One region of the Mesorhizobium sp. WSM3866 genome, then DNA from elsewhere that is predicted to be linked to it. Evidence: predicted binding sites of a transcription regulator. Region 1 holds the regulator's gene; the other holds the start of a gene.
What was found. Region 1 encodes PhoB, which activates phosphate uptake and scavenging genes when phosphate is short. Its sites were predicted from a motif close to TGTCATNNANCTGTCAT; they were not measured.

Region 1 (3,407 bases):
CAGTTTGCGCTGAGCCCTTATGAGGAATGGCAGCAACTGGCCTGGACGGGCGCACTGATAATCACCCTGACGGTTCTCGGGCTGAGCATCTTCGCCCGCAGCCTTACCGGACGCAGAGAGGACAGATGAAACCGATGTTGTCCACCGACCTGAACGTAGCCGAGACGACCGCCGAGAAGGCCAAGATCGAAGTCAAGAACCTCAACTTCTACTATGGCCAGTCGAAGGCGCTGAAGGACATCAACCTGTCGCTGCCCGAGCGCAGCGTCACCGCCTTCATCGGACCTTCGGGCTGCGGAAAGTCGACGCTGCTGCGCGTGCTCAACCGCATCTACGAGCTCTACCCGAAGCAGAGCGCCGAAGGCCAGGTGCTGCTCGACGGCAAGAACATCCTCGACCGTTCGCAGGACCTCAACCTGCTCAGGACCAAGATCGGCATGGTGTTCCAGAAGCCGACGCCGTTCCCGATGTCGATCTACGAGAACATCGCCTTCGGCGTCAGGCTGTATGAGAAGATCAGCAAGGCCGAGATGGACAATCGCGTCGAACAGGCGCTGAAGCGCGCCGCGCTGTGGAACGAGGTCAAGGACAAGCTCAACGCCAGTGGCCAGAGCCTTTCGGGCGGCCAGCAGCAGCGGCTCTGCATCGCCCGCACGGTGGCGGTGAAGCCGGAGGTCATCCTGCTCGACGAGCCGGCATCGGCGCTCGATCCGCTCTCGACCGCCAAGATCGAGGAGCTGATCGACGAGCTGCAGGCCGACTACACGATCGTGATCGTCACCCACAACATGCAGCAGGCGGCGCGCGTCTCGCGGCAGACGGCGTTCATGTATCTCGGCGAGCTGATCGAATTCGACCGGACCGAAAAGATTTTCACCTCGCCCCGCGAGAAGCGCACGCAGGACTACATCACCGGCCGCTTCGGCTGAGTTCATACGAGGACATAACCATGGCCCATACGGTCGCTTCCTTCGACGAGGATCTGAGGCAGATCAGCCAGCTCATCCGCGACATGGGCGATCTTGCCGGCTCGATGGTCGGCGCGTCGACCAAGGCTCTGCTGAATTCCGACAACGCGCTGGCGCAGCGCGTGGTCTCCGACGATGCCATCATGGACGCGCGCCAACGCGAGCTCGACGATCGCGCCATCACGCTGATTGCCAAACGCCAGCCGATGGCCGACGACCTGCGCAGCGTCGTTGGCGCCATCCGCATGGCCGGCGATCTCGAGCGCATTGGCGACCTTGCCAAGAACATCGCTAAGCGCGTCGGCTCGGTCGGCGTCAGCGCCGCGCCGCGCGACCTTTCGCACTCCATCGATTCGATGGCGCAGCTGGTGCTGATCCAGGTGCAGGGCGTGATCGAGGAATACGCGGCCGGCGACGCCACGGCGCTCGCCAAGCTCCGCAACGACGACGAGCGCATCGACGTCAAATACACCGCCGTCTTCCGCGAGCTCCTGACCTACATGATGGAGGATCCGCGCAACATCACGGCTTGCACGCATCTGTTGTTCTGCGCCAAGAATCTGGAGCGCATCGGCGACCACGTCACCAACATCGCCGAGAACGCCTACTATGTGCTGACCGGCACGCAATTGCCCGCGAATCGTCCTAAGCAGGACGAGACGACGATGTCGGCGCCGGCGGCCTGACCGCGAAGGTGCCTGCTATATGATCGCGCCACGCATCATGGTGGTGGAGGACGAGGAACCGCTGGGGGTGCTGCTCCGCTACAACCTCGAATCCGAGGGCTATCAGGTCGAGGTGGTGACGCGCGGCGACGAGGCCGAGATCCGCCTGCAGGAGAATGTGCCCGACCTTCTGGTGCTCGACTGGATGGTGCCGGCGGTGTCCGGCATCGAGCTTTGCCGGCGCCTCAGGATGCGGCCCGAGACCGAACGCCTGCCGATCATCATGCTGACCGCGCGCGGCGAGGAAAGCGACAGGGTGCGCGGCCTCTCGACCGGCGCCGACGACTATCTGGTCAAGCCGTTCTCGACGCCGGAATTCATGGCCAGGGTCAAGGCGCTGCTGCGCCGCGCCAAGCCGGAGGTGCTGTCCAGCGTGCTCAAGGTCGGCGACATCGTGCTCGATCGCGAATCGCATCGCGTCTACCGCAAGAAGAGCGAGATCCGGCTCGGCCCGACCGAGTTCAGGCTGCTGGAATTCATGATGCGGCATCCCGGCCGGGTGTTCTCACGCAGCCAGCTGCTCGACAATGTATGGGGTGAGACGATCTATATCGACGAGCGCACCGTGGACGTGCATGTCGGACGCCTGCGCAAGGCGGTCAACAACGGCCGGATGCCGGACGTCATACGTACCATCCGTGGGGCGGGCTACGCGATCAGGGAAGATTAGATCCAGGGCACCGAAGGTCTGACGGGTTCTATCTGCGCTGGCGGGTTATCGAGACGCTGGTGCTTCGCCGTCCACGGGCGGAGCACGAAGCGTCGCGACGCGGCGCAGACCCGACGATCCACGCGACTTCCACGCGCCGCGGCGGTGCAGAAATTCTGCTCCGCTCATCCGACGATTGAGGTAATGGCATGGATTCCAGGGTCTCCGCGACGGAGCTTCGCTCCTGCTCCGCCCTGGAATGACGAAGCTGCGGGGCCTTCGCTAATCTCCGGCGTCTGCAGGACGCACAGAAGCCAACGATCGCTATCGAAGCTGCTCAGGCCACGTTCTTGCCCGCTCTTGCCTGCACGCCCGGGGCGAAAATCTCCTGGTCGACGAAGGTCAGCGCGCGCACGGCGCAGCCTTCGCGGATCAGCGGCAATTCGTTCGGCTCGGTATCGAAGGAGATCGAGTTTGAATGCTGGCCTCCGGCGGTCTGGCCGATCGCCTCGCGCAGCGCCGGCTCGATCAGGTCAAAGGCGGCGGCGCTGACGCCGACCATGGCGACCGGCGCCGGGTCGATCAGCGCGAACAGGCTGCCAAGGCCGAAGCCCAGCGCCTCGCCGGCCCGGCGATAGGCCTCGCGCTCCGGGCCATCCGTCTCGCGCGCCTTGGCGGCGAGCGCCCGCATGTCGGCGTCGCCGACATCGACCGGCTCGGCGTCCTCGCTCATCTTCATGGCGCTGCGCCAGATGGCGTAGTTGCCGGCATAGGCCTCGACGCAGCCGCGGCGTCCGCAACGGCAGAGCGCGCCGCCCGGGCGATGGATCATGTGGCCGAACTCGCCGCCGGAAGAATGTGTGCCGGTGAACAGCTCGCCCTTCAGAACCAGGCCCATGCCGATGCCGTGGGAGAGCAGAATGGCGATGAAATTGTCGCGATAGCGGTGGGGATCGCGCCACTGCAGCGCCACAGCCATCATGTTGCAGTCGTTCTCCATGGTGGCCGGAATGCCGAATTCCTTTTCCAGGATGTCGGCGAAGGGAATGTCGGTCAGCGGCGTGA
Region 2 (3,407 bases), on a different contig from region 1:
CGGGCTCGACCGCACGAAGCAGTCCTTCCTCGATGCCGTCGCGCTCGGCGCCTTCACCGTGCCCGGCGACGGCTCGCTCGATTTCGGCGCGATCGTCCAGCGCTTCGCCGACTACGGCTATGAAGGCTGGTTCGTGGTCGAGGCCGAGCAGGATCCGAAAAAGAACCCGCCGCTGAGGATGGCTGAGGTCGGCCACAAGGAGCTGATGCGGGTGATGACGGCCGCCGGTTATACGGTGGAGACGCAGGGCTTCCCGGCGTAAACGGTGGATTCGTCCGGCCGCTCGGTCTATCTGATGCGTTTGGACAAGTCCCGGATTGGCGCGATGAAAGACTATGAGCACCCCTTCTTCCGACCGCTGTGGCGGCGCATTGCCGTCGTTGCCGTCTGCCTAATCTGGTCGGTGATCGAATTCGCCTCCGGCACGCCATTCTGGGGTGTAATCGCGCTCGGCTTCGCCGGTTACGCGGTGTGGCAGTTCTTCTACCTCTACAAGCCGGCCGAGGAGCCCAAGCCTCCGGCCGAGCCGAAGGAATGATCCAGGAGACAAAATGTCGAAACTGCTCGTCAAGGCCGACAAGGGCCACGGCCACGTCGCCCACGTCACCCCGCAAAGCGCGGGCTGGACTTACGTGGGTTTCGATCTCCACCGGTTGCGGCCGGGCGAGACGGCCGCCGGCAAGACGGGCGAGCGCGAGGTCTGCCTGGTGTTCGTCACCGGCAAGGGCAAGGCTGCGGCCGGCGGCAAGGATCTCGGCCTGCTCGGCGAGCGCATGTCGCCCTTCGAAGGCAAGCCCTGGTCGGTCTATGTGCCGCAAGGCTCCGACTGGTTGGTGACCGCCGACACCGAGCTGGAGCTTGCCGTCTGCTCGGCGCCCGGTCTTGGCGGCAGCCTGCCCGCTCGCGTCATTGCGCCCGACGATCTCGGTCAGGAAGTGCGCGGCAAGGGCACCAACACCCGCTACGTCACCAACATCCTGCCCGAGGGCAAGCCGGCCGACTCGCTGCTGGTGGTCGAGGTCATCACGCCCGGCGGCCATACCTCCAGCTATCCGCCGCACAAACACGACCAGGACAATCTGCCGGCCGAGTCCTATCTCGAGGAGACCTATTATCACCGCCTCAACCCGCCGCAGGGTTTCGCCTTCCAGCGCGTCTACACCGACGCCGACAGAAATGGCGTGCGCGACCTGGACGAGGCGATGGCGATCGAGGACGGCGATGTCGTGCTGGTGCCCAAGGGCTACCACCCGTGTGCGGCCTGCCACGGCTATGATCTCTATTATCTCAATGTCATGGCCGGCCCGAAGCGGACATGGAAATTCCACAACGCCGCCGAGCATGAGTGGCTGATGAAGGCGTAAGATTTTTCATAGCCCTCAACCTGTTGGTCCAGTTCGGGAAAATCGTCGGCTAAGGACCGCCGGAGCCTGGGTTGCCTTCGAAAACCCATGAAAGCTTCGTCAATCCGTCATGGAAATCACCTATGGCAGCGGTCTGACGAGGATTTTCGATGCGCTATGCCATTTACTTTACCCCGAGGCAGGATGAGCCGCTGGCGCGGATCGCCGCCAACTGGCTGGGGCGCGACCCGTTCGGCGCGCCGACGCGGCCGGTCGAGGGTGTGGGTGACCTGTCGGCGGCGGAAGTTGCCTTCCACACCGCCTCGGCACGGCGCTATGGGTTCCACGCGACGCTGAAGGCGCCGTTCCGGCTGGCGCCCAGCGAAACGGAAGCCTCGCTGCGGGCAGCGCTCGACGATTTCGCCGAGGCCACGGCACCAGTCGTCGTCCCGCGTCTGGTCGTCGGCCAGATCGACGGCTTTTTCGCGCTGGTGCCGGGAAGTCCTTTCGAGCCACTCAACAGTTTCGCCGGCGAGGTCGTGCGCGCTTTCGACCGCTTCCGCGCGCCGCTGACCGAGGCCGAGATCGAGCGCCGCAGCCCAGACTCGCTGAAGCCGGATGAGTTCCGCAACCTCTGCCAGTGGGGTTATCCCTACGTCTTCGAGACGTTCCGCTTCCACATGACGCTCTCCGGACGGGTCGGGCCACAGGAAAGCCCGCGCCTTCGCGCTGCAATCGACAGCCTGTTCGCGGATGTGCTGCAGCGGCCGGTGCCGGTGGATGCGCTGACGCTGTTCGTCGAAACCGAACCGGGCGCGCCCTTCATGGTGCTCTCGCACCACGTGCTTGGACGCGGCCCGGCCAGAAAAACCGCCTGATGTCCGCCCGCCTGAGATAGGACTGCTGAAATGACCGCCGAGACCGTTTTGAACAATGCCCGCATCGTGCTGCCCGACGAGATCGTCGCGGGCTCGCTGCTGCTGCGCGATGGGCTGATCGCCGCGATCGAGCCGGGTGCGGCCCGCACCGGCGAGGACATGGGCGGCGACTACATCATCCCGGGTCTCGTCGAGCTGCACACCGATCACCTCGAAGGCCATTACGCGCCGCGTCCGAAAGTGCGCTGGAACCCGATCGCCGCCGTGCTCGCCCACGATGCGCAGGTGGCGACCGCCGGCATCACCACGGTGCTCGACGCCTTGCGTGTCGGCATGGACGAGGATGCCGACCTGAAGTCCGACGACGTGCGCAAGCTCGCCGACGCGATCGAGGACAGCGTGCGCCAGGATCGGCTCAGGGCCGACCACTTCATCCATCTGCGCTGCGAGGTCTCGGCGCCGGACTGCCTCGAGGCCTTCGCCAATTTTGAGACCGACGACAGGGTGAAGCTCGCCTCGCTGATGGACCACGCGCCGGGCCAGCGCCAGTTCGTCGATCTCGAGACCTACGCCTACTACTACCAGCGCAAGCTGAAGCTCACCGACCGCGACTTCCAGAAATTCTGCGCGAAGCGTATGGCCGAATCGGCCAAGTATTCCGGGCCGAACCGCGTCTTCATTTCCGCCGCCTGCCGCGAGCGCGGCATCGTGCTTGCCAGCCACGACGATGCGACGGCCGGCCATGTCGACGAGGCGGTGGAGCAGGGCGTGCGCGTTGCCGAATTCCCGACCACCGAGGAGGCGGCGAGGGCCTCGAAGGCGGCAGGCCTCGGCGTGCTGATGGGCGCGCCCAACGTCATGCGCGGCTCCTCGCATTCGGGCAATGTGTCGGCGCGCTCGCTTGCCGGCGACGGTTTGCTCGACATCCTGTCGTCCGACTATATCCCCTTCAGCCTGATCCAGTCCGCCTTCTTCCTCGGCGATGTCGTGGAAGGCATTTCGCTGCCGCAGGCGGTCGCCATGGTCTCGAAGAACCCGGCGGAAGCGGTCGGCCTTAGCGATCGCGGTGTCATCGAGCCCGGCCGGCGCGCCGACCTCGTGCGCGTGCGCGTCGACCAGCATGTGCCGGTCGTGCGCAACGTCTGGCGTCAGGGCAGGCGCGTCGCATGATGGTTTCTGCGCTGAT

Region 2: CK222_RS00795 (DUF1045 domain-containing protein) is a predicted target of PhoB. The motif match lies at 1,459-1,475, and genes of this name have one in related genera.

The regions. Positions count from the first base shown of each region.
Region 1 is NZ_NSGC01000002.1:582,997-586,403, forward strand. It holds gene pstA (phosphate ABC transporter permease PstA) at 1-129, shown strand, start outside; gene pstB (phosphate ABC transporter ATP-binding protein PstB) at 126-929, shown strand; gene phoU (phosphate signaling complex protein PhoU) at 950-1,654, shown strand; gene phoB (phosphate regulon transcriptional regulator PhoB) at 1,674-2,363, shown strand; gene CK222_RS07115 (ROK family protein) at 2,680-3,407, opposite strand, start outside.
Region 2 is NZ_NSGC01000001.1:155,239-158,645, forward strand. It holds gene iolE (myo-inosose-2 dehydratase) at 1-262, shown strand, start outside; gene CK222_RS00785 (hypothetical protein) at 326-538, shown strand; gene iolB (5-deoxy-glucuronate isomerase) at 552-1,364, shown strand; gene CK222_RS00795 (DUF1045 domain-containing protein) at 1,514-2,221, shown strand; gene CK222_RS00800 (alpha-D-ribose 1-methylphosphonate 5-triphosphate diphosphatase) at 2,252-3,391, shown strand; gene phnN (phosphonate metabolism protein/1,5-bisphosphokinase (PRPP-forming) PhnN) at 3,388-3,407, shown strand, end outside.